DNA from 3 places in the Pectobacterium punjabense genome. Region 3 is predicted to be linked to each of the others. Evidence: riboswitches for the same ligand, from Rfam matches in the RefSeq annotation. Region 3 holds a riboswitch; each other region holds the start of a gene.
The links. Region 3 has a riboswitch for thiamine pyrophosphate ahead of thiC (phosphomethylpyrimidine synthase ThiC). Riboswitches for the same ligand answer to the same signal wherever they lie in the genome.
Positions count from the first base shown of each region.

Region 1: it holds a riboswitch for thiamine pyrophosphate, as region 3 does, so the genes downstream of both, thiB (thiamine ABC transporter substrate binding subunit) here and thiC (phosphomethylpyrimidine synthase ThiC) in region 3, are expected to answer to the same signal.
Region 2: it holds a riboswitch for thiamine pyrophosphate, as region 3 does, so the genes downstream of both, thiM (hydroxyethylthiazole kinase) here and thiC (phosphomethylpyrimidine synthase ThiC) in region 3, are expected to answer to the same signal.

Region 1 is NZ_CP038498.1:3,995,827-4,006,002, reverse strand. Features, by position in the region: gene E2566_RS18170 (family 43 glycosylhydrolase) at 1-1,392, shown strand, start outside; gene thiQ (thiamine ABC transporter ATP-binding protein ThiQ) at 1,403-2,107, opposite strand; gene thiP (thiamine/thiamine pyrophosphate ABC transporter permease ThiP) at 2,094-3,701, opposite strand; gene thiB (thiamine ABC transporter substrate binding subunit) at 3,677-4,660, opposite strand; TPP riboswitch at 4,740-4,836, opposite strand; gene sgrR (HTH-type transcriptional regulator SgrR) at 4,874-6,532, opposite strand; gene sgrT (glucose uptake inhibitor SgrT) at 6,623-6,787, shown strand; gene E2566_RS18140 (helix-turn-helix transcriptional regulator) at 6,973-7,533, opposite strand; partial or broken gene E2566_RS21915 (hypothetical protein) at 7,562-7,788, opposite strand; gene E2566_RS18130 (methyl-accepting chemotaxis protein) at 8,353-9,972, shown strand.
Region 2 is NZ_CP038498.1:3,353,929-3,364,104, reverse strand. Features, by position in the region: gene E2566_RS15295 (DUF3750 domain-containing protein) at 1-166, shown strand, start outside; gene E2566_RS15290 (LysR family transcriptional regulator) at 182-1,084, opposite strand; gene E2566_RS15285 (sulfite exporter TauE/SafE family protein) at 1,314-2,081, shown strand; gene E2566_RS15280 (hypothetical protein) at 2,295-3,113, shown strand; gene adhP (alcohol dehydrogenase AdhP) at 3,173-4,183, opposite strand; gene E2566_RS15270 (GGDEF domain-containing protein) at 4,417-5,340, opposite strand; gene ahr (NADPH-dependent aldehyde reductase Ahr) at 5,493-6,512, opposite strand; TPP riboswitch at 6,660-6,756, shown strand; gene thiM (hydroxyethylthiazole kinase) at 6,793-7,587, shown strand; gene thiD (bifunctional hydroxymethylpyrimidine kinase/phosphomethylpyrimidine kinase) at 7,584-8,387, shown strand; gene psiE (phosphate-starvation-inducible protein PsiE) at 8,596-9,003, shown strand; gene yegS (lipid kinase YegS) at 9,032-9,931, opposite strand.
Region 3 is NZ_CP038498.1:283,851-294,026, forward strand. Features, by position in the region: gene thiE (thiamine phosphate synthase) at 1-8, opposite strand, end outside; gene thiC (phosphomethylpyrimidine synthase ThiC) at 5-1,960, opposite strand; TPP riboswitch at 2,080-2,233, opposite strand; gene rsd (sigma D regulator) at 2,356-2,817, opposite strand; gene nudC (NAD(+) diphosphatase) at 2,926-3,708, shown strand; gene hemE (uroporphyrinogen decarboxylase) at 3,825-4,889, shown strand; gene nfi (deoxyribonuclease V) at 4,905-5,594, shown strand; gene E2566_RS01320 (YjaG family protein) at 5,672-6,262, shown strand; gene hupA (nucleoid-associated protein HU-alpha) at 6,467-6,739, shown strand; gene E2566_RS01330 (DUF1481 domain-containing protein) at 6,744-7,430, shown strand; gene purD (phosphoribosylamine--glycine ligase) at 7,635-8,921, opposite strand; gene purH (bifunctional phosphoribosylaminoimidazolecarboxamide formyltransferase/IMP cyclohydrolase) at 8,939-10,176, opposite strand, start outside.

The sequences.
Region 1 (10,176 bases), 1.1 Mb from region 3:
TTCTCGTCCTTTGACGATATCCCCGGACTGCTGATTTGGCACTCGCGCGATTTAGTTAACTGGCAGCCGATTGGCCCGGCGATCACGACGCCCGTTGACGCGATCTGGGCGCCGGATTTGGTGAAACACGACGGCAAATATTATATCTACTTCACCACAAACCGGATTATCGACGCCAAAGGAACGAAAAAGAAAACGCTGTATGTGATTACTGCCGATGATATTCACGGCCCGTGGACGCCGCCGAAGGATACGGGCTTGAAAAATCCGGCCAGCGATCCCGGTCATGTGGTGGGAGAGGACGGTAAACGTTACATCTTTATGTCTGGCGGCAATCGCGTGCAGTTAACCGATGACGGGCTGTCGACGGTCGGTGACATGGAAGTGGTTTATCAGGGATGGCAGTACCCGGAAGAGTGGGATGTGGAAAGCTTCTCGCAGGAAGGGCCGAAGATGCTGCGCCACGGCGACTATTTCTACATGGTGCTGGCGGAAGGCGGCACGGCGGGGCCACCAACGGGGCATATGGTGATTGCCGCGCGATCGAAATCGATCAACGGGCCGTGGGAAAACTCACCGCATAACCCGATTATCCGCACGCAAGATCGTTCTGAAAAGTGGTGGTCACGCGGCCACGCAACGCTGATCGAAGGACCGGATAAAAATTGGTACATGGTGTATCACGGTTATGAAAATGGCTTTATGACGCTGGGACGGCAGGCGATGCTGGAGCCGATCATCTGGGGAGACGATGGCTGGTTTACGTCTGCTGGCTTTGATACCGGTAAACCGATTCGCAAACCGGCAGGGGGCGAAGCGGTGCCGCACGGTATCGGCTGGTCTGATAGCTTTACCGATGAAAAATTTCCAGCCCGCTGGCATTTCTACCGCGCCAATGCGGAAGAGCTGAAACGGGTTACGCTCAGCGACGGCAAGCTGCACCTGAAGGCAAAAGGAACGTCGCCGAAAGACAGCGCACCGCTGACGATGATCCCTGGCGATCAGGCCTATCAAATTGAGGTCACGGCGAACTTTGCCCCTGGATCGCAGGCTGGTTTACTGCTGTTCTACAACGCGAAGCTGTATGTCGGGTTGTCGTTTAATCAGGATGGCACCGTCATGCACCGCTATGGGTTGGAAAGGGCGGAGAAGAAACTGCCGCACATCACAGGCAATGAGGTGCAAATTCGGATGAAAAACGATCGCCATATCGTGACGTTTTATACCCGAACCTCGGATCAGGAGCCGTGGAAGAAGTATCCGGTGCAGATGGAAGTGTCTGGCTACCATCACAACGTCGCGTATGACTTCCTCAGTCTGCGGCCTGCCCTGTATGCTTCAGGCGAAGGCGAGGTGACGTTCAGTAACCTGCGCTATCAGGCTTTGCCTTGATTCCCCGGTCTTAAGACGAGCGTGAAATGCCCAGGATGGTGGCGGCTTCGGCGCTGCCATCCTGTAGCGCCTGAGTCGATCCATCATAATAAATCTGCCCGTCCACGATCAGCACCGTGCGTTTTGCGATCCGCATGGCATCATCCAGATTGTGAGACACCATCAGCAGCGTGAACTGACGCTCCTGACATACGCTTTCAACCAGATCGAGCATCTCCTGACGCAGTGCCGGATCGAGTGCTGAAAACGGTTCATCCAACAGCAGAATCGGTTGATGACGTACCAGACAGCGTGCCAATGCCGCGCGCTGACGTTGCCCGCCGGAAACCTGCGACGGTAACCGATCCAGAAGATCTGCCAGACCAACCCGATCGGCGATCTGCCGTAGCGTTTCACGCTGTGCGGTACTGAGCCGTAGACCGGGGTGCAACCCCAGCGCGATGTTCTGCCCAATCGTCAGGTGAGGAAACAGGTTGTTTTCCTGAAATAGAATAGAAACCGGTCGTTTAGCGGGGGGCGTTTCGCGGTGGGGAGCGCCGTTAAGCCGTAATTCGCCGCTGTCTGCCATCAGGAAACCGGCAATCAGATTCAGCAGTGTGCTTTTCCCAGCGCCGCTGGGGCCGAGGATGGCGATGCGCTCACCCGGTTTGACGTGAAAATCAAAGCGCATAGGCAAGTGCTGATAGAAGTAGGTCAATTTCTCAAGCGCGATCATGACGGCCTGCCAGTTTCTCAATCAGGGTAAATAACATAAAGCACAGCAGCATCAACAACAGTGCCGTGACCGCACCGTCGGCGCTGCGATAGGAACCAATTTGCTGATACAGATAGAACGGCAACGTACGGAACTGCTCATTGCCGAACAGTGCGATGACGCCGAAGTCGCCGATAGACAATACGCAGGCAAAGGCCAACGCCTGCGCTAACGGCTGCTTCAGGGCGGCAAGTTCGATTAGCTTCAGCCTTTGCCAGCCGCGAATATCCAGCGATGTACAGAGCCGATTGTAGCGTTCGGCAACGTCCAACATCGGGTTTTCCAACACCTTAATGGCATATGGAATTGCCATCAGCGCATTCGTGAACACGACCAGCGCATAGGGGGATTGTGGCAGCCCGATGCTGTTATTCAGCAGCAGAAAAAAGCCAGTTGCCAGCACAATACCGGGCATGGCGAGGATGAGCATCCCGCTCAGGTTCATCAACTGCCCGTAGAGTGGCTTCTGGCGTAACTTGAGTTCGCGGCTGCTCCAGAGCAGCATCATGGTTAACACCAGACACAGGAGCCCAGCGCCTAGGGCAATGCGCAGCGAAGTAAACAGCGTTTGCCAGAGTACGGGCTGTTGCAGCACGGTAACCAGCGAGCGGTTCACGCCATCAACCACCACGGCTAGCAAAGGGGGAATGACCAGCAGCAACAGCGCGCCAATCATCAGGCCATCGGTGAGGCGGCTTAAGGCGCTATCTTGCGGGTTGCGCCATGAAAGCTGCTGCGTACTGCCGACAGGCAGAATTCGTCCCAGCCGCTGACTCAGCAGCACCAAACCGAGACAGCAAACCATCTGAATTAACGCCAGCAGTGCCGCGCGTGCCGGATCGTAATCAAAGCTCAATGCCTGATAGATAGCCAGCTCAATCGTGGTCGCCTGCGGGCCACCGCCCAGTGATAGAACTGTGGCAAAGCTGGCAAAGCAGAGCATAAAAATTAGCGCGCCAGTGGGTAAAATTTGCCTGCGCAGGGCGGGCCACTCCAACAGACGGAAATGTTGCCAGCTATTCATGCCCAGATTGGCGGCTAACTGGCGCTGCTCGGTGGCGATGCCTTCTAAGGATTGCAATAGCAGTCGGGTTGCCAGCGGCAGGTTGAAGAAGACGTGTGCCAGCAAAATACCTTGCAGTCCGTAGGGTGAAAACGTGTATTTTAGGTCGAACCAGCCCAATGCAGAGGCCAGCCAGCCTTGTCGGCCATAAACGCTGAGCAGGCCAAAAACGGCCACCAGTACGGGCAACACCAGCGTCATCGCGCACAGGCGCAGCAACCAGCGATGGCCGGGGAAGCGCCGTCGGTACAGCGCTCTGGCGAGGAAAATCGCAGGAACGGTAGAAAACAGCGCAGAGAGAAAGGCCTGCCAGAAGGTAAACCGAATGACATGCCAGAGATAGCTGTCATGCCATAGCGTGCGCCACTGGCTTTCTGGTGCCTGTATCCACAGCGCGCCGAAAGCCAGTACGGCAACGGAAATTAACAACGTGGTGGCCAGTAGCCCTGGCCACAGACGTCCGCCGATTAGTGGCTGACGGCGCGTTGCCATGCCTGAATCCACTGCGTCCTTTGGTCGGCAACGTCTTGTGCGCTGAACTGCATCGCTTTCTCAGGCACGGCGAGCGTTGCGAAGCCTGCAGGCAGTTCGGTTTTCACCGCCGGATACATCCAGTTTGTCGTAGGGATAGCCTGCTGGAAGGTTGGGCTCAGGATGAACTGCATAAAGCGTTTTGCCAGCTCGGGGTTTTTGCTGGAAGCCAACTGCCCGGCGATTTCAATTTGCAGATAATGTCCTTCGCTAAAGGTCGCCGCTGCGTAGCTGTCTTTCTTCTCTTCGATGATGTGGTAGGCCGGCGATGTCGTGTAGCTCAACACCAGATCGGCTTCCCCTTTCAGGAACAAACCATAGGCTTCGCTCCAGCCTTTGGTGACGGTAACGGTTTTTTTCGCTAGCTTCTGCCAGGCTTGCGGCGCATCGTCGCCGTAAACTTTCTGCATCCACAGTAGCAGGCCCAGCCCCGGTGTGCTGGTGCGCGGGTCTTGATAGATCACTTTCCACGGCGTGTTGCTGTCCACCAGCTCATGCAGGCTTTTCGGCGGGTTCTTCAGCGTGTCTTTGTTATACACAAAGGCGAAATAGCCGTAGTCGTAAGGAACGAACGTTTTATTGTTCCAACCGCCCGGCACCGTGACGGTGCTGGTGTCCTGACCGTGTGGCGCAAACAGACCGGTTTGCTCTGCGGCCTGCAACAAATTGTTATCCAGCCCCAGAATGATGTCCGCTTTACTGTTTTTTCCTTCCATACGCAGGCGATTTAGCAGCGATGCACCATCTTCCAGCGCGACGAAATTCAGCTCGCACGCGCACTCTTTTTCAAACGCGGTCTTGATGACGGGCCCCGGGCCCCATTCGGAAGCGAATGAGTCATAGGTATAAACGGTAAGCGCGGGCTTGGCGAAAGCGGATGCTGAGAGCAGTAACAAACAAGGTAGGCTGGTTTTCAGCACGGTGGCTGAACGGTGTAAGAATTGATTTAACACTTTGCACTCCTGAGAATCATAGGGTGGCAAAGGACTTCGAGGCAGCATAAGCCGCACTCTCAAATCCCTTCGCCGGTATTAACCGGATCAGGTTCGACGGGTATCTTCTCAGCGAAAAATTTTCCGCACCCCGTTGAGAACGGCTCATTGTAAAGGGTTAAGTCCGGCAGTGAAAGGCTCTCAGCGTTCCGGCGGCGCAAACCACGCGGATTTAAAATCAAACCAGCCCAGCATATTCATTCTGACGCCGCGCATGCTGCGCTGCCCTTGAAGTTGCAGCCAGTGATGCAATAACGGATGCAGTTGCCCGCTTTTGATGAGTTTTTCACTCCATTCTGCCATTGGGAGCGAGTGATTACGCCACTGTTGTGCGTCGGTATCCAGGTCGTCGTTCAGACAATGTTGCACCAGCGGCAGCTCATAGAGCATGGCGAACAGAGAGAATTCGAGCGGCAGATAACAATTCAGGCTACCAAACCAGATATCGCTTTCGGCATTGCCCTGATACCAATCTTCGTAGCTGATGGTCTGAACATGTAGAGTGACACCCTGTTGCGCCAGCAGCGTGCGCATAATCTCGCTTAATATCCGGTACTCTGGGTGCTCCTGATAGAACGTGAGCGTGACGTCGGTCAGCCCTTTTGGCATCGACTGTGGCGTGTCAGGGTGATGGTGATGCCAGCGCGGCAGCAGGCTATAGGCTGGCGACCAATCGCGTTGGTTGCTGATATTGGCGTGGTTGAGCAGCGAAATAGGATTAAATACCTGCCTGAGCCATTGCTGAGCCTCTGGGCGCTTGTTCAGCGGTGAACGTTTGTCGAACAACAGGAAATAACCGCCTTCTTCCATCCGGCTTTCCAACTGTTCGTGACGAGAATTGTCTGACTGGAATTGGACGGAGACGGGCATTTCCTCCGGTTCGTCCGGCAAGACCCAGATGTTGACCTCATCAATCAGCGCTCGATAGCCAAAATAGTCATCGAAAGCGCGGATCTTCAATTGGCTGCTGTTATTGCGCACCACGGCGTAAGGGCCGGTGCCAATCGGGTGTTGGGCGAAATTCGGCAGTGTTTGCCACTCTTGCGGCAGGATCATGGCATGCACGCTGGCCAAAAGCCACGGCAACCACTTATCTGGGCTGCGTAAGCGGATATCAATCACAAACGGCATCGGTGAGGTCACGGCTTCGATATGTGAGAAGAGCGGAAGCGGCGCGAGGCGCGATAACGATAGGGTGATGTCATCCATCGTGAGTTCACGACCGTGATGGAAGCGGATGGCTGGACGCAGATAAAAGCGCCAGTGCAGAGGAGATAGGCTCTGCCAGTGATGAGCTAGATCGGGTTTCAGTTCCCCATTTTCCTCATTTATATTGGTCAGTCCGCTGAATATTTGCCTCGCAATGTGCATTTCTGAGCGTCGTAGTGCTGAACTGGGTAATAAATTGCGTAACGGGCGGTAATAGAGGATGCGCAGAATATGCTTCCCTTGCCGGAAACTTCGCCCAAGGTGGGCGAGTAGCATCTGGCGCACCGCTTCTTTGTCACCCACCAACTGCACCAACTGCTCAATACGATCCTGTTCCAGTAAATCTTCGGCACGCTGTTGCTGTAGCGCTAATCCGGTATAGACAAAGGAGAGCTGTGAACGTTTTCCTCGCCCGGCCTCTGCCTGCCAGATGAGCCAGCCTTCTTGTTGCATTGCGTTCAATAACGAACGGATGTGGCGGCGTGAGCAGTTCAACACCCCGGTTAGCTCTTGCAGCGTGGTATCGGTGGTTTGCCCCTGAAAGTGTTGCCACAGGCGGATGAACTGTTGTTGCAATCGAGGGGAAGACATAAAAGAGGAACTCCCTACACTAAAGTCATCAATTTATCTTTCCCTATATTACGTCGATACTTTCTAGCAAGGAAAGAGAGGAGGTGGATCATGACAATTTCCCGTTTGTCCCAGTTCTATCGAACCTATCTATCGACGTGTAAAGCGAAGTGGTTGCGATGGATGTCTACCCAGCAGCGCGTTGCCTTATTGCAGCAGGCGACGCAGTGGCACCTAAACGAAATGTCTGATGAAGAGTATCGTCATTGGCTCTAGGTGGTGTGAGGAAACGTATTCTGAGTAAAACAATGTATTCTGAGTAATGGTGATGTTTCACCAGCCAGCGAGTTTTCTCGCTGGCTTTTTTTATGGCGTTTACCTGCCACCCTACTACGGATCGTCGCGTCATTTTTTGGCTATTGCGGAGAGCTTGCGTGACGAAGTGGCATCAGCGGCGCGGTTCACGTAATGACTTGTTCACGTAATGGCTTACCTTCGCTGAGCAGTGCACAATAGCGTGCTAATTCATCCTGTTGGCGGGCATTTCGTATCTGTAAGGCCAGATTAATCGTGGCAAGCTCCCGAGCGTTGTCGGCTAACGATTGTGGGATTTTTTTTTGTTTGGCCAGCCAGTCTGCGACATCGCTCCACTCCCACAGCGGTGATGTGCCGCGTAAACGTTGGACTGGGGAGGGGAAATCGCCTGCGCCACGTTTTCCATCTTTGAGAAGCGCAATCGCCTGACGCGACATCGTAGACAAGGCTGCGATATCACTGATCCCAACCCAGACTGCATCAACGGAGTGGACTCTGGCCTGGATACCTGCTGACTCGATGTCATGAATAGCGCTGATGACCGCGGTAGAAAAACGGGGGCTTTCTCGATCAAATTCGAGATAGACGGCGCTGCCATAGAAGCAGATCAACGCGTCGTCGCAGCCGCTGGCAAAAAGTGCATCTTCCAGCCCAGCCGTATCTGCGCAAACGCCCGCTAGCGTGAGAGAAAAGTGATACGTTGTCATAAATTCCTCGGTAAGCCGTATATATCTTTTATTTTTTCAGTATTGTCAGGCAGTTATCGACGTTACGGCGGATCTGCTTTGCATGATTTTCCGGGATTGATGGCGTGGACCAAATGCTCATCATATGAGTGCTGTGGTCCGGCGTGCCGCAGATAAGCCTGCCAAATGCATGCCCGTTGCTGGGATAAAACGCCAGCCCTGCGCTAATGCATATTCAATGGCTGCCTGAATATGCTTGTTTGGGTGTTTTTTCATCTATATACGGTCATGGTATGTTTGTTTGTTGACGAGTGTCAACATTGGTGTTGATCAAGAATGAAATATACCCGCTTATTTCACTGGCTATTGAATGGCGTGGCGAGCCTGCGTGTGGCTTCGCAAAAGCAGGTTGAAAGGAAGAGGAAGAATACATTTCAGAGAACCGTATTCAGATATTACTAACGTAACGTTTAATACCCAATATTGAATGTTAGGGTGAAATCTATTGTCATTAAAATTAAACAATTCTATGAATGTGTTTCTATACTAATAAGATGCTGTAACGCAAAAGTCTTAATTCGGATTATTCACTAACTCTATGTAATAGTTCATGTTATGAATGATTTTTAATTGAAGAAATTATCGTTAAAATGACGTTTTTTCGTGATGGTGATCTTATTGATAAAATTATTTTTCATGGGTTACTATTTTTTTTCTTGCATTTAACGCAGATTATCACAATCTTTAATTAATATGTAACATGTAGTGGCGTTTTATTTTTTCTTGCTTACCTGAAATTTACTTCACAGCAACCTTCTGAATAACTCGACGGATGTAAAAATGAGCGATGTACCGTATCAGTCAATAGCGCTTTACGAAAAGCCAGAATCCTGGCAGTCCACCCCTGGGGTACATAACATTAAGCTGACGCCTCTCTTTGTTGTTGTTTTTTCTGGTGTTTTATTGCTCTTCGCTCTGGCTGTGGCGACGTCGTCCTATTTTTTGAAGCAAGCGGAATTGTCATTAAATGAATCAACGCTGGAATTGAACGTCCGGATGGAGTTAGTTGATAGCGCGAATCATATGCGTGCGGCACGTATGAATCTGTTGCATGCCGTGAACCACTTACATAATGGCCTTACGAACAATTACAACGCCAGTATGAAAGCCGCCGAAGAACGGCTGATGATGTCGCAACAAATGTTTAACGGATATCAAAATAGAGCGGTTCGCGCTGACGTTGAACAAGCACGTGATAATGAATTGAAAGCGCGTTATAGCGATTATGTTGAGCGGGGTATCAAGCCCATGTTTGATATCGCGAAACGGGGCAATGTTGACGAACTCAATGCGTTTGAGTCGACAACCCTGTCTAAGCTGGACGATGAGTATGACGTACCGCTGAAAGCGTCTTATCTTTATCGGGTTGAGATGGCAAAAAATATTAATGTGACGGCCGAAAGACATTCAACGTTGGGATATACGCTGATGACAGGGGCGTTTATTCTTGCCATTGTGCTAACTGGTATGACGTTCTTATTAATTCGTCGGGTCATTATTAATCCAGTGCAGTATTGGGTGTCGCGCATACAGGCTATCGCGCAGGGGGATTTGACGCGCACGAGCGTGGATGTGGGAAGAAATGAAATCGGCATTTTGGGGGGAAATATCCAGCAAATGCAGGATTCACTCTCCGAAACGGTTGGATCGGTGCGTGATAGTGCGGAGTCGATCCATAGTAGTTCGACGAAAATCGCCGTTGGTAACACAGACTTATCCGCTCGAACGGAACAGCAGGCTGCGGCACTGGCGGAAACAGCAGCCAGCATGGAGCAACTTACCGCAGCGGTGAAGCAGAATACCGATAATGCGCATCATGCCAGTGAGGTAGCGACGGAGACGTCTTCCAAGGCCGTAAACGGTGGCAATATTGTTGAACAGGTGGTGGATTCTATGGCTGGTATTGCCAAGAGTTCAGACAAAATCTCTGAGATTATCGCGCTCATTAATGGGATTGCATTCCAGACTAATATTCTAGCGCTGAATGCGGCAGTTGAAGCAGCCAGAGCAGGCGAGCAGGGCAAAGGATTCGCGGTGGTGGCAGGAGAAGTGCGTAGCCTGGCACAGCGTTCGGCTAACGCCGCAACGGAAATTGCCGCGTTGATTAAAGAATCCGAAACCAGAGTAACAGAAGGTACGACGCTGGCATCTGAAGCGGGTAAAGCGATGGCTGAGATTGTCGCTGAAATTAATAACGTTACCCGAATCATGAATGAGATCGCGCTGGCTTCCGATGAGCAAAGCAGCGGTATCAATCAGGTGTCGTTAGCAATATCAGAAATGGATCGGGTCACGCAACAAAATGCGACGCTGGTGTTGGAGGCCTCCTCATCAGCCGCATCTCTGGAGCAGCAGGCTGAGCGGTTAAATCTTGGCGTGTCCCGTTTTCACCTGATGTAGCCCCCTGACGGTAAAAAAAGAAAGTACCATTGATGGCCAGCGACGTTGTCGCTGGCTTTTTTTCGGTGCGCCGAGCATGGCGCGTAGTGCCTTGACAGGCGCTGTCTGTTGACTGTGGTGGTTAACAGACGACTTGGAGGTGCAAGTCCTCTACACACCCGGTAAGGGGAAGTGTTAGCTGAACGGCAAGGGTGTTCACCGTGA
Region 2 (10,176 bases), 1.7 Mb from region 3:
GCAGATTTCACTGCTGGGTGTCATGGGTATCACCATGGGCGTTGAAGAGGGGATCGAAGCCAATATTCTGGGACTAAATATGGGCGTGGATATCAACCCACCCGCGCTGCGTTTACCCTTTATTGGCCGTCTCGGCTATGACAAAACGGGTAGCGAAGAAGGCTGAGAGCCACATTTTACCTTACGCTCCGTATTGCCGCAGATGAGCGAGTAAGTTAGCCACTTCGGGTTGCAGAATGGCGCCGGATTTTACGCCAAGCCAAAGCTGGCGTGATGCCCATTCATCGGTGAGCGTGATGGCGCGTAATCCGGTGCCGAGCACTTCAGGGCGAATCGCGCCCTCTGGCAAGACGCTGATCCCCAGCCCTGCTTCTATCATGCGGCAAATCCCATCAAAGCTGCTGACCTGAACCCGCAGGCGCAGAACTCTTCCCAGTATATCCGAGGCGTCTTTCAATTGTTTGAGCAAAGAGCTGCCGTTATTGAGACCAACGTAGTCGTAGCCCAATGTGTCGTTAAAGCTCACCTCTGGGTATGAGGAAAGCGGGTGCAGAGGCGGAACGAGTACGACCAGCTTATCCTGGCGATAAGGGATCTTTTCGACGCCTTGCGAACCCACATTGTCGGCGAAGATGCCAATATCAGCGTCCCCCATCGCCAGCGCCGTTACCACCGTTTTACTGAGCTTTTCCTCCAGGTTAATACGAATGAGTGGGCGCGTCAGAAGAAATGACGCCAGATCCTGCGGAAGAAACTGAATAATCGCCGAAGTATTCGCCCACATGTGTACGTGGCCGCGAACGCCAGCGGCGTAATCGTTCATCTCACTCGCCATGCGTTCCACGTTGCTTAATACATTGCCTGCGAGAGTAACCAGTTCTTTACCGGCCGGGGTGAGCGTCAGGCCGCGCGGCATACGGATAAACAGCGCACAGTCCACGGTGCGCTCCAGTTCAGCGATACGTTTACTCAAGGCCGAAAGCGTGATGTGAAATTTTTCTGCGGCTTTGGTCAGGCTACCCGTTTGGGCAACCTGCAAAAAGATACGAAGTGACTGAAGGTCAAAATGCGCCGGATTAATCATGGTTTATCGAGAGTCCTCAGCATGGCTGGAAAACCGCACAATAGCTGGCAGTTTGATTCCGCGCAGCATGTCGTCACATGTCTTATGTCACGCTGTACGTTAACACAGTTGGCGGTTTTCCTGACAGGAAAGGGTCATTGACGATTCAGTGATTATCAAAATGCGGCTCTGCACCTAGGATGGTGTTGTTCTCTCTCTATTTTTACCTTATGGGTTATCTGGTTAGGTTATGTTTAGCTTAATGATGTTCAGCGATATTTTGTTGTGTTTGCTTTTGGGGATCGGACTGGGGTTTTGCGGAGGAATGCTGGGGATCGGCGGGGGGCTTATCGCGATTCCGATTCTTGGAGTGCTCTTTGGGATGGATCAGCATATGGCACAGGGAACCGCGCTGGTGATGATAACACCTAACGTACTAATTGGTTTTCTACGCTATCGACAGCGTAACCGCATTGATACGCGGCTGGCGTTGACTATGTGTCTATTTGCCACGGGGTCTGCCTACCTTGCCGCTCATATCGCCTCATCGATTGATGTTCACAACCTACAGCGCGCCTTTGCCACTTTTCTGCTGGTGCTGGCGGCGTACTATATGTGGCAGTGGTATAACAAAAAGCGCAGCCAAACGTTGGAGATTGTACTGTCGACCAAGTATCTGCCGCTACTTGGTGTAGCGAGCGGGTTTATGTCCGGTATTTTTACCGTCGGCGGCGGTTTGGTGGTGGTGCCAGTGCTGGTTACGCTGTTTGCCTTTGCACAAACACAGGCGCAGGGGATGGCCCTGATTCTTGTTGTGCCGGGCGCTCTGGCGGCGCTGCTATCCTATTCACAGGCGGGTAATGTTGACTGGAGTATCGGTTTACCACTGGCGTTGGGAGGAATTGTCAGCGTGTCCTGGGGGGTAGCGGTTGCTCACAAGCTGCCGGTCGCTTATCTACGTGGCGCGTTTTGCCTGATGCTGGTCGGCGTGGGAATCGCTATGCTGGTGCTGAAATAACGCGGTGAACACGCTGGTTCACTGTTAACACATACTTATTTCTTTAAATAGACAGGTATTCAGCTTAAAGTTTTCAGCGCTTTCTCCGTTGATAAGTAGGAAGTGATGCGGTTAGCGTGAATGATTTTTCAGCGTCCTGACCGCAGTTGGAGCGGCCCGAGTGAAGCTGGGTCGGCGTCCTCTCTGAACCCCAATCTGAATAAGGCGTGATGTATGAGTCTCGTGAGCTATCTCGGAAAGCAAACTCTCGGTGTTCTGGCGGGTTATAAGCAGGATGGCATGGTCATCCATATTTGCGGCGTTTATCCCAATGCGGATAACAGCCTGCGCGTTTTTTTCCCGCACGGACATGAGTTTGTCGTTGGCGATCTGGCAACCATTCACCTTGATAACCGCTCTGGGGTCGATGAGTTTGATGCCAATATTCAGGTCTATCGTGCTTCTTACAAAGGGCGCGTGATAGCAAGCGAAGGTGATTGGGTGGTACTGGAACCGAGAGAATGTCAGCTCCTGCATGGTTTCACGCCTGTGCTGGACATCCGCGAGCCGGGCTATCAGTTTCCACAAGACGATCGCCCGTCCATACCAGTGCCCCTGACGCCGATGGTCGATTTTCCGCCGACGGAAAAGCAGGATTTTTCCAACAAGGTCGGTGTCTTAATCACCATGGCTGCCGAACAGCCGCATACTACGGTGTTAGCGTTCCTCTCATCCGTGGATAACGATATCTTCCTGATTACGTTCCCTGAGACCTTTAAATCCCAGTTGCTCAAACGTAATCCGCACTGCTTTTTTGCGATGGATGAGCGCAGCCATTATACCTTTGAGCGAGCCATCGAGTGGAACTACACCCTTATCGAAGGGGAAGCGTTTATTATCGCGCGTGATAATCCGCTCTATGAAAAAGTACGCCATGAATTCGTCACCAAGAACCCGTGGGAAATTGCCTTTTTCACACGCCCTGACGTCGAGGTTTACCATATTAAAAGCAAGCAGCTTGTTTGCCCCGGTAATACCCAAGCGCTTAGCTAAGAGATGAATAAATAAACGGGATAGCGCTATCCCGTTTATACCTGTTTGCTAACTATCGCTTACATTGACAGATCGATCACCATACGGCCGGTGATTTTCCCGCCTTTCATTTCAGCGAAAATAGCGTTGATATCGTTTAGCGGACGGCGGGTGACTTTCGGTTTTACTTTTCCTTCGGCCGCAAATTGGAACGCTTCCTTCAGATCTTCACGCGTGCCGACCAGCGAACCCAACACTTGAATGCCATCCAACACCAGACGCGGAATATTCAGATCCATGGACTCCGGCGGTAGGCCGACGGCAACAATGCGTCCGCCCGCACGAACAGAATCCACGGCAGAGTTAAACGCTGCGCGTGCAACAGCGGTGACTACGGTCGCATGTGCGCCGCCCACTTTTTCCTGAATGATCTTGGCGGCATCTTCTTTGGCTGGATTGATGACCAGGTCTGCACCGACCTCTTTGGCAAAGGCCAACTGTGCGTCGTTCACATCAATCGCGATGACTTTGGCATTAAAGACATTTTTGGCGTATTGCAGCGCCAAATTGCCCAACCCGCCCAGACCATAAATGGCAATCCACTGTCCTGGTTTAATTTGCGAGATTTTCACCGCTTTATATGTTGTCACGCCAGCGCAGGTAATGCTGCTGGCTGCGGCAGAATCCAGACCATCCGGCACTTTGACTGCGTAATCAGCAACGACGATGCATTCTTCCGCCATGCCGCCATCAACGGAATAACCTGCATTTTTCACCGTGCGACAGAGCGTTTCGTTACCGCTATTACAATATTCGCAGTGGCCACAGCCTTGATAGAACCAGGCTACGCTAGCGCGATCGCCGGGCTTCAGTGATGTCACGCCTGGACCGACTTCTTTAACAATACCGATACCTTCATGACCGAGCGTGATGCCAGTCACATCGCCAAAATCACCGTCTTTGACGTGCAAATCGGTGTGGCACACGCCACAGCATTCCATTTTTAGCAGAGCCTCTCCGTGTTGGAGGGGACGTAGTTTTTTGTCCTGAATCTCAACGGAATGATCCTTCGTAACGATAGCTGCTTTCATTAGTCTTCCTTTTACTGAATGTGTTGTGGAGGTAATGTATTTGGTTCTACCTATAAAAGAGTATACGCAGGTCGGCGAGTTAACTAATCAGGAAGCGTTTAATTTTGTTACAAAATGATGAGTTATTTAGTCGATGGTTTTCTATGGCGGGAATGTTGTTTACAGTAGTTTTTATGATGAGTTAGAGAGAGGCGCGTCCGTGCGGCCGTGTGATCGGATGAGGCTGCGTTGGATTACGGTTTTTTTTCTTGCGGTTCCAGAGCCCATTCCACTTTGCCTTTGCCGGTATTTTTGGCTTGATAAAGTGCAACATCTACGCGTTTCATAAAGTGTTCTGTGGGCTCCTGCGGCTGTTTTTTACCTGCCCCAATGCTGACAGAAAGGTAATGCATATTTTTAATAATGATTTTGTTGGCATTTTTTAATACTTCTCTCGCCAGCTTCTCTGCCCGATCCTGTGTTCCTGCATAAAGAATAATCGCGAATTCTTCGCCACCAATTCGAGTTGCGACGACTTCACTGTTATCGAAACGAGAAAGAATATGGCCGAATTTACTTAATATTTCATCGCCTTTCGTATGCCCATATTTGTCATTGATGACTTTGAAATTATCGATGTCGATGATAAATAAATAGGGTGTTTTCGCTTCGAGTTTTTTTAATTCGTTAATAAAAAACCGGCGATTAGGGAGCTGCGTGAGTTCATCGCTGAATGACTGTATTCTGGCTTCGACATACTTATTGTTGATTTGCTGTATCAGGGTATAGACACCGAATCCGACGCCAAACATACCAATAATTCTCAGCATATCCTCAACATAGTACCCAACTAGTTTGGGTTGATAGATAAACTCATCCATGAAGTCAAACGTGGCTGAGCATATCCAGACATGTAGCCCGAGCCGGATGGATAAGGCTGAAGTATGGTTCAGTGAGATTTTACTGGTACACGATAAGATAAAAAAAAGAAAAACCAACGCGATCGAATCGGTATAAGACCCCGGATTATTGTGCAACTGCTCCTGAAAATCGCGGTGCTTGAAGAACAGGAGATTAAATATAATGATTAACGCAGACAATAAAAGGGCGACCCTTACTGACGAGGAAGCCTTCTTATTTCTATCAATGAAGTCGTGGTCATACTCTTTAAAAGGCATTGCGGATCTCCTCTTGCATCACCTTCCAATCCTATCATGAAACCTATTGAATACATTCAGTCGCGTGGTGCCGGCGGTGTGTTCCAGAGAATGACGTTAATCTGACCAATGTGTAAAAAGCAGACGCCCGATCGCTCAGGCGTCTTTACCGATTAAAAATCGGCTTTCAGTACGACGCGATAACGGGCTTTTCCGTCACGCACGTGCTGGATAGCATCGTTGATTTTCGACATTGGGAACAGTTCCGTCTGTGGCTTCACGCTGGCACGCGCGGCGAGCTTCATCAGAGAACGTAGCTCATGTGGCGAACCGGTAGAAGAACCAGAAACGCTGCGATCGCCTGCGATAAGCGTAAAGGCCGGAACGCTAAATGGCTTCATTACCGCGCCGACGGTATGGAACTTCCCGTTATAGGCGAGCGCGTTGAAGTAAGGTTGCCATTCCAGATCGACGCTTACGGTGTTGATGATGAGATCGAACTGGCCTGCCAGCGCGGTCAGCGCCTGTGGATCGCGGCTGTTGACGACCTTATCGGCACCCATCGCCAAGACTTCCTGCTCTTTGGACGGATTAGAGCTGAACGCTGTGACTTCGCAACCCATCGCGTGTAGGAGCTTAATCGCGATATGTCCCAGACCGCCGATACCGATCACGCCAACGCGGCTGGTCGCAGTGACATGGTGCATTAACAGCGGTTTGAAGACGGTGATACCGCCGCACAGTAACGGACCCGCAGATTCGATATCAATGGAATCAGGAAGCGGGATTGCCCACTGCCAGTTTGCTCGGATCTTATCGGCAAAACCGCCTTTATTCAGAATCGTCGGCACGCTGCCTTGCTGGCAGTTGGTTTGGCTACCGCTGATACAGGCATCGCAATGCCCACAGCTGCGTGCTGTCCAGCCAATACCGACGCGCTGGCCAATCTTTAATCCTTTGTTCTTCGCCGCATCACCCAATGCGTGCACACGGCCAATCACTTCATGCCCGGCAACCAGCGGATAGCTCGACATGCCCCATTCGTTATCGATCATCGACAGGTCGGAATGGCACACGCCGCAGTAATCAACCACGACTTCGACGTCTTCCGCATGCAGTTCACCCGCATCAAACTCATACAACTCCAGCGCTGCGCCTGCTTCCGGTGCGGCATAACTCTTGATTATCGTCATCACAATCTCCTCAGTACGGGTTTGATTAATCAGTCTAAAGGGTTATGGCGTTTTTCTCTATGTCACAACGTGCCTGTGGTTTTTCATTTTGTGTCGGGCGGGACGGGCTTGCTTTGCTGGCATCACTTACTTATGCTGCGAGGCGTAGTAAATGACTCGGGGTGCCCTTCTTTGTGAAGGCTGAGAAATACCCGTACCACCTGATCTGGATAATGCCAGCGTAGGGAAGTCACGGTATGCCCACCGGTTGCCGCCTTCTTCCACGCCGGTTGGGAGACTTATGAATACACAACCCGCCGACTTTTCTGCCGCTCAGGCAGCAACATCACTGACCCAATTTCGTTCTGCTTCACCGCTGGTGCACTGTTTAACCAACGACGTGGTGCAATCTTTTACTGCTAACGTGCTGCTAGCGCTGAACGCATCGCCTGCGATGGTGGTCGATCCCGATGAAGCCGCGCAGTTCAGCGCGGTGGCCGATGCGTTACTGATTAATGTCGGAACGCTGGAACGCGCGCGCGCTGAGGCGATGCGGGCGGCGGTAAGCAGCGCACATCAGGCGGGTACGCCGTGGGTGCTCGATCCGGTTGCTGTAGGCGGTTTGACCTTCCGTACCGAATTTTGCCGGGAATTGCTGACATGGAAACCGGCGGCGATTCGCGGCAATGCGTCTGAAATCATGGCACTTTCTGGGGTAGCCGCGCAGGGGCGGGGCGTGGATAGTGCCGATGATTCCCTTGCAGCGCTACCCGCTGCGCGTGAGCTGGCGCGGCAGGTTGGGACGATTGTCGCGGTGACCGGCGCGGTGGATTATGTCACGGACGGTGAACGCGATATTGCGGTAATCGGCGGCGATAGCATGATGACACGTGTAGTCGGTACAGGCTGTGTGCTGTCGGCGGTGGTTGCGGGTTTCTGCTCCTTAGACGGTGACCGTTTATCCCACGTGGCGGCAGCGTGTTATGTCATGGCGTTAGCGGGGCAGCAGGCAGCTTCAGCATCACAAGGTACAGGCAGTTTTATCCCTAATTTCCTCGATCGGCTCTATACCCTACGTGCGGAGGATCTGGCATGAAACGTATCAATGCGTTGACGATTGCGGGTACCGATCCGAGCGGTGGGGCGGGGATTCAGGCGGATTTAAAAGCGTTTTCAGCCTTGGGTGCTTATGGCACGTCGGTCATTACCGCGCTGGTGGCGCAAAATACGCGCGGCGTACAGTCCGTCTACCGGATTGAACCGGATTTTGTCGCGGCGCAGCTGGATTCCGTGTTGAGCGATGTGCGTATCGACAGCGCCAAGATTGGGATGCTGGCGCAGGCCGATATTGTCGAAACGGTTGCCGAGCGTCTGCGTCATTACGCGGTTCCTTTTGTGGTGTTAGATACCGTGATGCTGGCGAAAAGTGGTGACCCGCTGCTCGCGCCTGAAGCAGTGGAGTCGATCCGCCGTGAGCTGCTGCCGCTGGTTTCCCTGATTACGCCCAACCTGCCGGAGGCCGCCGCGCTGCTGAATACGTCGCCTGCCGCCAGCGAGCGGGAAATGCGAGAACAGGGGGAAGCGCTGCTGGCGATGGGCTGTCAGGCAGTGTTGATGAAAGGCGGGCACCTCAGTGAAGCGGAAAGCCCGGACTGGTTGTTCAGCCGACAGGCCGATCCGCAGCGTTTTAGCTCCCCGCGTGTGAATACGCGTCATACGCATGGCACCGGCTGCACGCTGTCTGCCGCGCTGGCGGCGCTGCGGCCACGTTACGCTAGCTGGGGTGAGACGGTTAAGGTAGCTAAGGACTATTTACAGCAGGCGCTACAGCAGGCCGACACGCTGGAGGTTGGGCACGGTATCGGACCCGTTCATCACTTCCACCGCTGGTGGTAAATATTATATGCCCTCAATCCTTCACACTGCCGGCTTCCTGCCGCCTGAAATATGGCGGGTATAAGTAAATTGACTTGTACTTTGCGTGACACATTTGCCAGTAATTTCAAAGTAAATTAAGCGTCTTCGGCATAGACAGTGAGTGAACGTCCGGTTACTTTGCTGTGAAATCTTGGTGTTAATGTGAAATAGGATGTGGGGATAACATATGGCAGGTTCTGCTCGCAGTGCAATGGCTGCCAAGGCGCTTCAGACGATACTCAATATCGGCCTGCTGGCGCTGGCGACTATTCTGGTGATTTTTTTAGTCAAGGAAACGTTTCATCTGGCGAAGGTGCTGTTGATCTCCAACGAGAAAGATTCCTCCTATCAGCTGATAGAAGGCATCGTGATCTATTTCCTTTATTTTGAGTTTATTGCGCTGATCGTGAAGTATTTCCAGTCCGGCTATCACTTCCCACTGCGCTATTTTATCTACATCGGCATCACCGCCATCATTCGCCTGATTATTGTCGATCACAAAAGCCCGTCGGATACGCTGGTCTATTCCGCGGCGATCCTGCTGCTGGTTGTGACGCTGTATCTGGCAAACAGTAATCGCCTGAAGCGGGAATAATAGAAACAGAAATAGTTAAAACGCGCCGCTATTCCAGCAGCGAACACTGAGGCGGTAGCCGACAGTGAATCGCTGCGGGAAGCACCTCAATGCGGAATCGTTTGGCGGTGAGCGGCTCGCCGTCCAGATTAAATGTCATATCGTCTGGCGCGGTGATCTCCAGCCAGGGTAGGGTAGCGGAAATCATGTTCTGGTTTTCGCTGCCAGTAAACCAGGCCTGAAGCATATTGGGCAGTAACTCGGTTGCCGATAGTACGCTCAGTTCCAACAACCCATCGTTAATCAGCGCTTCCGGGCAAAGTTCCTGTCCGCCGCCAGCCTGACGGCCATTCCCCACCGCGATAACCAGCGTATCGCCTTCCCAGTGAAAATCCGGCCCGCGAATTTCACAGCGTTCGGCTTGCAGCATGTCCATACGAAAGAGCGCGTGTAGCACGTAAGAAGCGCTCCCCAGTGCCGCTTTCATTTTGGCTGGTGTTTCCGTGGTAATGCGCGTCGCGAACCCGCCCGTCGCCATGTTGATGAAATAGTGCGTGTCGTTCACTTTGGCGATATCAATCGCAGTAGCACGGCCTTTTATCGCCAGCGTCACCGCATTGTGCATCTCCATCGGAATTTGACAACTGGTGGCGAAATCGTTGGCCGTGCCTAACGGTACAATCCCGAGACACGGACGCACCGCTTCCGGCTGTACGGCCAATGCCGCAGCGACTTCATTGACGGTGCCATCGCCTCCGGCAGCGATCACATTATCCGCGTTGAGCTGGATCGCCTCTTCCACGTAACGCTTCGCATCACCGTATTCCCAGGTCACGCGGACATGCAGCGTATAGCCGTCTTTGCGTAGCTCACCGATGGCTTCGCGAAGTTCTTCATTACCCGCACTTTTCCCATTCAAAATCAGCAGGGTGATTGGATTTTTTTCCATGTCGTCTTTCTCTGGCTGCGATGTTGTTAATACAGAAACGTTGCAGTTAATCATAGACACTAAATTGGTAGGCAGATATCAGAAGAGTCGGTGAATATACCCGTCATACTTCAAGTTGCATGTGCGTTGGCAGCACTTAAATACTCGGCCCGTCGTGGGCCTCGCCCTAAAGGGCCGCTGCAAGCAGCGTTCAAATCTGCTCCCGGCAGATTTGTCACCCGAATCACTTACCTGAGTAAGCTCAT
Region 3 (10,176 bases):
TCCGTCATTGGTTTTCCTCGGCTGGCAGGCTGGTGGCGCTGTGATAAAGCTCGCTGCCGCGAGAACGGAATTCCTGTGACATCTGCGCCATGCCAACTTCAATCGGTTTGGCTTCTGCTTCCTGTTTCGCGGCGTAATCGCGCACTTCCTGTGAGATTTTCATCGAGCAGAATTTGGGGCCGCACATGGAACAGAAGTGGGCGACTTTGCCAGATTCCTGCGGCAGTGTTTCATCGTGGTAGGCGCGTGCCGTTTGCGGATCGAGAGCCAGATTGAACTGATCTTCCCAGCGGAATTCGAAGCGCGCTTTCGACATAGCGTTGTCACGGATCTGCGCACCGGGATGACCTTTCGCCAGATCGGCGGCGTGGGCGGCGATCTTGTAGGTAATCAGCCCTTGTTTGACGTCTTCTTTGTTCGGCAAGCCAAGATGCTCTTTCGGCGTCACGTAGCAGAGCATCGCGCAGCCGAACCAGCCGATCATGGCGGCACCGATGCCGGAGGTGAAGTGATCGTAGCCTGGTGCGATATCGGTGGTTAATGGGCCGAGCGTATAGAACGGTGCTTCATGGCAGTGCTCCAGCTCTTCGGTCATGTTGCGGCGGATCATCTGCATCGGAACGTGGCCGGGGCCTTCGATCATCACCTGTACGTCATATTCCCAAGCAATCTTAGTCAGCTCGCCTAACGTATGCAGCTCGGCAAATTGCGCCTCGTCGTTGGCATCTTGAATGGAGCCGGGGCGTAAGCCGTCACCCAGTGACAGCGCGACGTCATAAGCGGCACAAATTTCACAGATTTCACGGAAGTGCTCGTACAGGAAGCTCTCTTTGTGATGTGACAGGCACCACTTCGCCATAATAGAACCGCCGCGTGAGACGATGCCGGTCAGGCGTTTGGCTGTCATCGGAACGTAGCGCAGCAGGACACCCGCGTGGATGGTGAAATAGTCCACGCCCTGTTCCGCCTGTTCCAGCAGCGTATCGCGGAACATTTCCCAGTTCAGGTTTTCCGCCACGCCGTTCACTTTTTCCAGCGCCTGGTAGATCGGTACGGTTCCGATGGGGACGGGGCTGTTGCGCAGAATCCACTCGCGGGTTTCGTGAATATAGCGGCCGGTTGAGAGATCCATCACCGTATCTGCGCCCCAACGGGTAGACCAGACCAGCTTTTCCACCTCTTCTTCGATGGAGGAGGTCACGGCGGAGTTGCCGATATTGGCGTTAACCTTCACCAGAAAATTGCGACCGATAATCATTGGCTCTGACTCGGGGTGGTTGATGTTGGAAGGAATAATGGCGCGACCGGCGGCCACTTCCTGACGGACAAATTCCGGCGTGATGTTCTCCGGCAGGAGAGCGCCAAAACTTTGCCCCGGATGCTGCTGGCGCAGTACGTCGGTGCGAATGCGTTCGCGTCCCATATTTTCGCGAATGGCGATAAATTCCATTTCCGGGGTAATGATCCCCTGTCGCGCATAGTGGAGTTGGGTGACGCGTTTACCTGCTTTGGCACGCAGCGGTCGTGGCAAATGCTCAAAACGCAGATGATCCAGACCGGCATCCGCTAGGCGCTGCTGGGTGAAATCGGAGCTGACGCCAGATAGCGCCTCGGTGTCGTGACGTTCTGCAATCCAGCTGGCGCGCAGCTTCGCTAGCCCAACGCGGACATCGGGTTGCGCAGCGGGATCGCCATAAGGCCCTGACGTATCGTAAACCGGGATCGGCTCATTGGGCTCGTATTGGGGATTGTCTTTGCTGCCGCCGAGTCGCGTCGGGCTGAGCTGAATTTCACGCATCGGTACGGCGATGTCGTCGCGCGAGCCTGCAAGGTAAATGCGTTTGGAATTGGGAAAGGCGGTTCCCTGTAAGGTTTCAATAAACTGTTGGGCGGCGGCGCGTTGTTCACGGCGGCCTGATTTGGACAGCATTGGTTCTGTAGACAAGGGTTCTGTAGACATAGCAAGTTCCTGTAAGACGTAAAGGGAAGATTGCTTGTCTGGAGCCGGAGGGAGTAATAATGATATCGAGTTTTAGCGTGGGTATGTGCAAATACGCAGCCTTGGGCTCAATCTCAATGAGGTGCATTACTCTTGTTCCCTTCGCAGGTATTAACCCGATCAGGTTCCGCGGATCCCGAATTAACGGTCTCAGCCTGTGCGCTCATAGGTTTCGTAAAACGATTGATTTCGTAAAACAAAACACGAGCACGCTAGGCACTCCGACAAGATTTGCCCGTCTGTTAAACGGGTCAATAAAACCCCTACACTGTATGACGGCAAAACGCGGATGTCAAAGCGTGCCGCTTTTGCCTGTACAGCGCGTGGTGATGTTCTTAAATAACGTCAAATGACGGTTAGTTGTCGTAAACCTGCCTGATCATGTTGTCTTCTAACGTAAAACGCTCTTCTAATGCTTCACCGACGCTGGAAAGTGCCTGCTGGAATTCGATGCAGTTATCATGGTCGATGGCGGCTGCCAGATGGCTATCGTAAAACGTCATGATTTGCTGCGTATTGTTTTGCAGGGCGAGGTCGAGCTGGGTGGAAAGCGCCAATACTTGTTCGCTGTGGGTCGCTGCTTCATGCAGCATTTTTTCGTATAAATGAAAGTGGCCAGTAGAAAGATAGTCCACCAGATTCTGGCAAAAATTATCCAATGCCTCTTCATCCAAAAGAGAAAGCGCTTCCTTGTTCGGCTTGATGCCGACCAGATGATAGTAAGCCACCAGAAGCTGCTTACGCGCTTGTAGCCATTGGTCGATTAACGCATTATTGCCACCAACGTATTCAGTCAGACTTTGTAGCTGGTTTAGCATTGTTGACTCCGTGAACGGTAAGAAATAACTGAAATCCCAGTTATAAAACTTATGTAATCACTCTGAATGTAAAATGCCAGTGAAGTGGCAGTGGAGCAATAAAAAGATATGGAACAGACGCTAAAAGGTGATGAAACCGGCTGGTGGATAGTTAGCGATGCGATACAAATCTGGCTACCCCAAGGAGAATTACCGCGCGGAACGGCGACGGCGTGGTCGTTGCAGGGGAAAGTGGCTCGTCAAATCGGTGAATGGCAAGGGCAGCCTGCCTGGCTGGTTTGCCAAGGGCGGGATACGGGCATGGCATCCGTTCGCCAACTGCTCGATCAAGACGCGGGCTTATTCCAACTGGCGGGGCGAGGCGTACAGCTGGCTGAATTCTATCGCTCCCATCGCTTTTGTGGTTACTGCGGCCATGAAATGGTGCGGAGCAAGACGGAACTGGCGTGCTTATGTCACCACTGCAAGGAACGTTATTATCCGCAGATCGCGCCCTGCATCATCGTCGCAATTCGGCGTGGCAAGGAGATTTTGCTGGCGCAGCACAACCGACATCGTGGAAACATGTATACCGTGCTGGCGGGGTTTGTGGAAGTGGGCGAAACGCTGGAACAGACTGTCGTACGTGAGGTAATGGAAGAAAGCCACATTCAGATAAAAAACCTGCGTTACGTGAGTTCTCAGCCTTGGCCATTCCCTCATTCGCTGATGATGGCGTTTACAGCGGATTATGCGGGTGGAGAAATCAAGCACGATCCGAAAGAGTTGCGTGACGCGGGCTGGTTCCGCTATGACCAACTTCCGCAGTTGCCTCCGCTGGGCACCGTGGCGCGTCGACTTATCGAAGATACGGTGGTGTTGTGCCGTGCTTATCACGAGAACGAAGGCTGACGTGGTACTATTTGCGCTATTAATGTATTGGTTTCATAACACGTTCGTTTTATAACGCATCCGCTTCATCACATCTATCTGGTGTAGAACCGCCGTGAGGCCGAAAGGAAGAGAACATGACCGACCTGAAAAACGATCGCTATTTGCGGGCGTTATTGCGCCAACCTGTTGATGTCACCCCAGTGTGGATGATGCGTCAGGCGGGGCGTTATCTACCAGAATATAAGGCAACGCGTGCGCAGGCGGGTGATTTTATGTCACTGTGCAAAAATGCAGAGCTGGCGTGTGAAGTCACGTTACAACCTTTACGGCGCTATGCGCTGGATGCGGCGATCCTGTTCTCCGATATCCTGACTATCCCTGATGCGATGGGCTTAGGACTTTATTTTGAAGCCGGGGAAGGCCCACGCTTCCACTCTCCCATCACCTCTCATGCCGATGTCGTTAAACTGCCTGTTCCCGATCCAGAACAGGAACTCGGTTATGTGATGAACGCGGTGCGAACGATCCGTAAAAATCTCGCCGGTGCAGTGCCGCTTATCGGTTTCTCGGGCAGCCCGTGGACGCTGGCGACCTATATGGTGGAAGGCGGTAGCAGCAAAGCGTTTACCGTCATCAAGAAAATGATGTTTGCTGAGCCTAAAACGCTACACCTGTTGCTGGATAAGCTGGCGGATAGCGTCATTCTTTATCTCAACGCGCAAATTCGTGCTGGTGCGCAGGCCGTGATGGTATTCGATACCTGGGGTGGCGCGCTGAGCGGGCGCGACTACAAAGAGTTCTCCCTGCGTTACATGCATAAGATTGTTGATGGTTTACTGCGTGAGAATGAAGGTCGCCGTGTGCCAGTGACGCTCTTCACCAAGGGCGGAGGGCAGTGGCTAGAGGCGATGGCTGAAACAGGTTGTGATGCGCTGGGGCTGGACTGGACGAGTGACATTGCTGATGCACGCCGTCGTGTAGGCGATAAAGTCGCGCTACAGGGAAATATGGACCCCTCAATGTTATATGCCGATCCGGCACGGATCGAACAGGAAGTGGCATCGATCCTCTCTGGGTTTGGACAAGGTAACGGACATGTTTTCAATCTGGGCCATGGTATCCATCAAGACGTGCCGCCAGAGCATGCGGGCGTTTTTGTTGAGGCGGTACATCGGTTATCTCGCCCTTATCACGCATGATTCACGGGAGGTGGTGTGATTGATACACAAAAGTTGCGGGCTGAACAGTTGGCTCGCGCTTCTGATGTGATTCGGCACGACGATTTACCTTTTGAGCAGCCCGCGTTTATCGCGGGTGCGGATGTTGGTTTTGAGCAAGAAGGTTCGGTAACTCGCGCCGCCATTGCGGTAATGCGTTATCCTTCGTTGGAGCTGGTAGAATATAAGATTGCGCGTATCAGTACGACGATGCCCTATATCCCCGGTTTTCTTTCGTTTCGTGAATGCCCAGGGCTGCTTGCCGCGTGGGCGTTGCTTGAACAGAAACCGGATCTGCTGTTTGTTGATGGGCATGGGATTTCCCACCCGCGTCGTCTCGGCGTTGCCAGCCATTTTGGCCTGCTTGTTGACGTTCCCACGATTGGCGTAGCGAAAAGTCGGCTTTGTGGCCGGTTTGAGCCGCTGGCGGAGGGCGTCGGTAGCCAACAGCCGTTACTGGATAAGGGCGAGCAAATTGGTTGGGTATGGCGCAGCAAAGCGCGCTGTAATCCACTGTTTGTGGCAACAGGGCATCGGGTCAGTCAGGATAGTGCATTGCACTGGGTACAATGTTGTATGCGCGGCTACCGTTTACCGGAGCCGACCCGTTGGGCTGATGCTGTCGCATCGAATCGTCCCGCATTTGTGCGTTGGCAGCGGCTGCAAGCGGCTAGCGTATTGTCGTAAAACTTTAGGAATTCAGGCATAGGGCGTCACTGTGATTTCAGGTACACTGCCGTCCGTCGCCGTTAATGAGCATAAAAATGTTACGTAACCCCATTCATTTACGTCTGGAAAAGCTGGCGAGCTGGCAACATGTCACTTTCATGGCATGTCTTTGTGAACGTATGTATCCAAATTACCACGAGTTTTGTCGTCAAACAGAATTCGGAGACGCGATGGTTTACCGCCGCATTCTCGATTTGGTATGGGAAACATTGGTTGTTAAAGATGCGAAGGTTAACTTCGATAACCAGTTGGAAAAGCTGGAAGAAGCGGTTCCCACCGCGGAGGATTACGATCTTTACGGCGTTTATCCGGCTATCGATGCCTGTATCGCACTGGGCGAACTGATTCATTCGCGTTTAAGCGGTGAAACGCTGGAACATGCGATAGCTATCAGTGAAGCGTCTATCCGTACGGTTGCTATGTTGGAAATGACGCAGGCTGGCAAAGAAATGACCGACGACGAGCTAAAGGTTTTGCCTGCGATTGAAGAAGAATGGGACATCCAATGGGAGATTTTTCGCCTGTTGGCGGCCTGTGAAGAACGCGATATTGAGTTGATCAAAGGGCTCCGTTCCGATCTGCGCGAGGCCGGAAGTAGTAACATCGGGATAAATTTGCATCAATAACGCGATAAAACGTGATTTAAGGCCTGAAATGGCCTGTCTTAAGGCTTCACATTCGCACCCTGTCTGGTCTACATTTGGGGGGCGTAAAAAAAGTGGCTGTCGGTGCGTGTATGCAGGAGAGTGCTACTACACCCTAAAATGGGAAAGGGCATATCCGTCGCACTCGATGCTTAGCAAGCGATAAACACACTGTAAGGATAACTTATGAATAAGACTCAACTGATTGATGTAATTGCGGACAAAGCTGATCTGTCAAAAGCACAGGCTAAAGCAGCTCTGGAATCAACTTTGGCGGCAATTACCGAGTCTCTGAAAGAAGGTGATGCAGTACAATTAGTTGGTTTTGGTACGTTTAAAGTCAACCATCGTAATGAGCGCACTGGCCGCAACCCACAAACCGGTAAAGAAATCAAAATTGCTGCTGCCAACGTGCCAGCGTTTGTTTCTGGCAAGGCTCTGAAAGACGCTGTTAAATAAGCTCATGCCGGTTAAAAGTTTAAGCAGAGGGGCGGTTTCGCCCCTTTTGCTTTTACGCCGTTTATGTGGCGCAGGCCTCGTAATTACCGCTGTGGTGGCCTGCAGTAACCGCGCCGCGCCGCCGGAAGAGTTCTCCAGCGGTTACGTTGCCGATCGCGGTATTGTGCGTATCTGGCGTAAGGATGATGCGCAGAATACGACGGCGCTGGCCACCGTATACAACCCGCTTCAGGGCAATGCTCTGGTAGTGACCCGCTATACGTTCCAGCAGGATAAGCTACGCGAGATTCAGCGTAATCAGCTCGGGACGCAAAAAGAAGATATGCGCTTACGCTTTGCTGAAGATGGAACTGTCAGCTTTATGCAGCGGCAACTTGCCGAAAGGCGTGAATCAGTTTCCGATGATGATGTTGCGCTCTACCAGTTTGATGCTAAGCGCATGCTGGAATTGAGCGATGTCCTGCGTGCAGGCAAGGTGATGCTAAAGCAAGGGAAATGGCTGGAAGGGCAGGTTCAGTCCTGTGATGGCACTGTGGTACGCCCTGACTTTGACAACGATTCGCGTGAATGGATTGCGCAGCAAAAATCTCATGCCACGCGTCCGCTCAATGTAGCGTGGTTGGAAGCACCCGAAGGAACGCAGCTATTGCTGGTGGTGGAGGATGATGTCTGCCAATGGCAGCCTAAATAGCTATACCCGTCATACTTCAAGTTGCATGTGCGTTGGCTGCGTTCACTCACCCGAATCACTTACTTGAGTAAGCTCATCGGGATTCCCTCTCTCGCCGCCTTCCTGAAACTCGAATTATTTAGGGTATATAAAACTGACTATAAAAAACCCGGATTTCTCCGGGCTTCAGTATTTATCCGATAATCGTTATCGGATCATCGTTTATCAGGCTTGCTCGCGCTCAATGGCACGGTAGCCGATGTCTTTGCGACAGAATACGCCTTGCCACTGAATACCTGCGGCTATTTCATAAGCACGTTGTTGCGCTTCTGCAACGGTATTACCCAATGCAGTGACGCACAGTACTCGCCCGCCGTTGGTAACGACATTAATACCATTCAGTTTGGTACCAGCATGGAAGACTTTGCCATCTTCAGCATCCTGCTGCGGTAAACCAGAAATCACATCGCCTGTATTGTAGTCAGCCGGGTAACCTCCTGCGGCCAATACCACCCCCAGAGACGGACGCTCATCCCAGACTGAATCTTTCTGATCCAATGTGCCGTCACAGGCTGCCAGACACAGTTCCACCAAATCGGAGCGCAGGCGCAGCATGATTGGCTGTGTTTCTGGATCGCCAAAGCGACAGTTGAATTCGATCACTTTTGGTTGACCATCGGCAGAAATCATCAGGCCGGCATACAAGAAACCCACATAGGTATTTCCCTCAGCAGCCATGCCGTTCACGGTCGGCCAAATCACCTGATCCATTACACGCTGGTGGATCTCATCGGTCACGACGGGGGCTGGTGAATAAGCGCCCATTCCACCGGTGTTCGGGCCCGTATCTTTATCCCCAACGCGTTTATGATCCTGACTGGTTGCCATCGGCAGCACGTTCTTGCCGTCCACCATAACGATGAAGCTGGCTTCTTCACCATCAAGGAACTCTTCCACCACGATACGGTGTCCAGCATCGCCGAATGCATTACCTGCCAGCATATCCTGAACGGCGTTTTCCGCTTCCTGCAACGTCATTGCGACAATCACGCCTTTGCCCGCGGCTAATCCGTCTGCCTTGATGACGATAGGTGCACCTTTGCTGCGTACATAGGCCAGTGCCGGTTCCACTTCGGTGAAGTTCTGGTATTCCGCTGATGGGATGTTATGGCGTGCCAGAAAATCTTTAGTAAAAGCTTTCGAGCCTTCTAGCTGTGCTGCACCTTGCGTTGGGCCAAAGATTTTTAGGCCTGCACTCTGGAACGCATCCACAACACCGATAACTAATGGTGTTTCTGGACCAACGATAGTTAAATCGATGTGGTTTTCCTGTGCAAAGGCGACTAATGCTGGAATATCGGTTGCGGCGATATCAACGTTGGTCAGTGCTGGTTCAAGTGCAGTGCCCGCGTTTCCTGGAGCAACATAAACCTGTTTCACCAGCGGTGACTGTGCCGCTTTCCAGGCCAGCGCGTGTTCGCGCCCACCATTACCAATTACTAAAATATTCATTTCGGTCAGCTCCAGAATTAATGGCGGAAGTGGCGCATGTCGGTAAAGATCATCGCAATGCCGTGTTCGTTGGCGGCAGCAATAACTTCATCATCACGAATAGACCCGCCCGGTTGGATCACACAGGTAATGCCAACGGCTGCGGCAGCATCAATACCATCACGGAATGGGAAGAACGCATCAGAGGCCATAGCAGAACCTTTTACTTCTAGCCCTTCATCGCCCGCTTTGATTCCGGCAATTTTCGCTGAGTAAACGCGGCTCATCTGACCGGCACCTATCCCGATGGTCATGTTGTCGCGTGCGTATACAATTGCATTAGATTTAACGAATTTAGCCACTTTCCAGCAGAAAAGGGCATCGCGTAACTCCTGTTCGCTTGGCTGGCGCTCGGTCACGATACGCAGCTGAGATGCATCGACCATACCCAGATCGCGATCCTGTACCAGCAAACCACCGTTGACGCGTTTGAAATCCAGAGCCGGAACGCGTTGCTGCCAGCTACCGCTGGTCAGGACGCGTACGTTTTGTTTGGCTGCGGTAACCTTCAGTGCGGCATCACTGGCAGATGGCGCAATAATGACTTCGACAAACTGACGGCTGATGATGGCCTGTGCCGTTTCTTCATCTAGTTCGCGGTTGAAGGCGATAATGCCGCCGAATGCAGATGTCGGGTCGGTTTTATAGGCGCGTTCGTAGGCATCAAGAATTGAGCCGCCAATCGCTACGCCACACGGGTTCGCGTGTTTAACGATAACGCAGGCTGGTTCGGCAAATTCCTTCACGCACTCCAGCGCCGCATCGGTATCGGCGATGTTGTTATAAGACAGCGCCTTGCCTTGTAACTGTATAGAAGTGGCGACCGAGGCCTCATGAATATTCTCTTCTATATAGAAGGCTGCTTGCTGATGACTATTCTCACCGTAGCGCATGTCCTGCTTTTTGATGTAGTTCAGGTTCAGCGTACGTGGGAAGTGGCCCGATGGTTTATCGGTTTCACCGTGGTAAGGCGGAACCAGTGCGCCAAAGTAGTTGGCAATCATACTGTCGTAAGCGGCGGTGTGTTCGAAGGCTTTAATCGCTAAATCGAAACGGGTTTCGTAGGTCAATGAGCCTTCGTTGGCGTCGATTTCATTAATAATAGCGCTGTAGTCGCTGCTCTTGACCACGATAGCCACATCTTTATGGTTCTTGGCGGCGGAGCGGACCATCGTCGGGCCGCCGATATCGATGTTCTCAACGGCATCTTCTAATG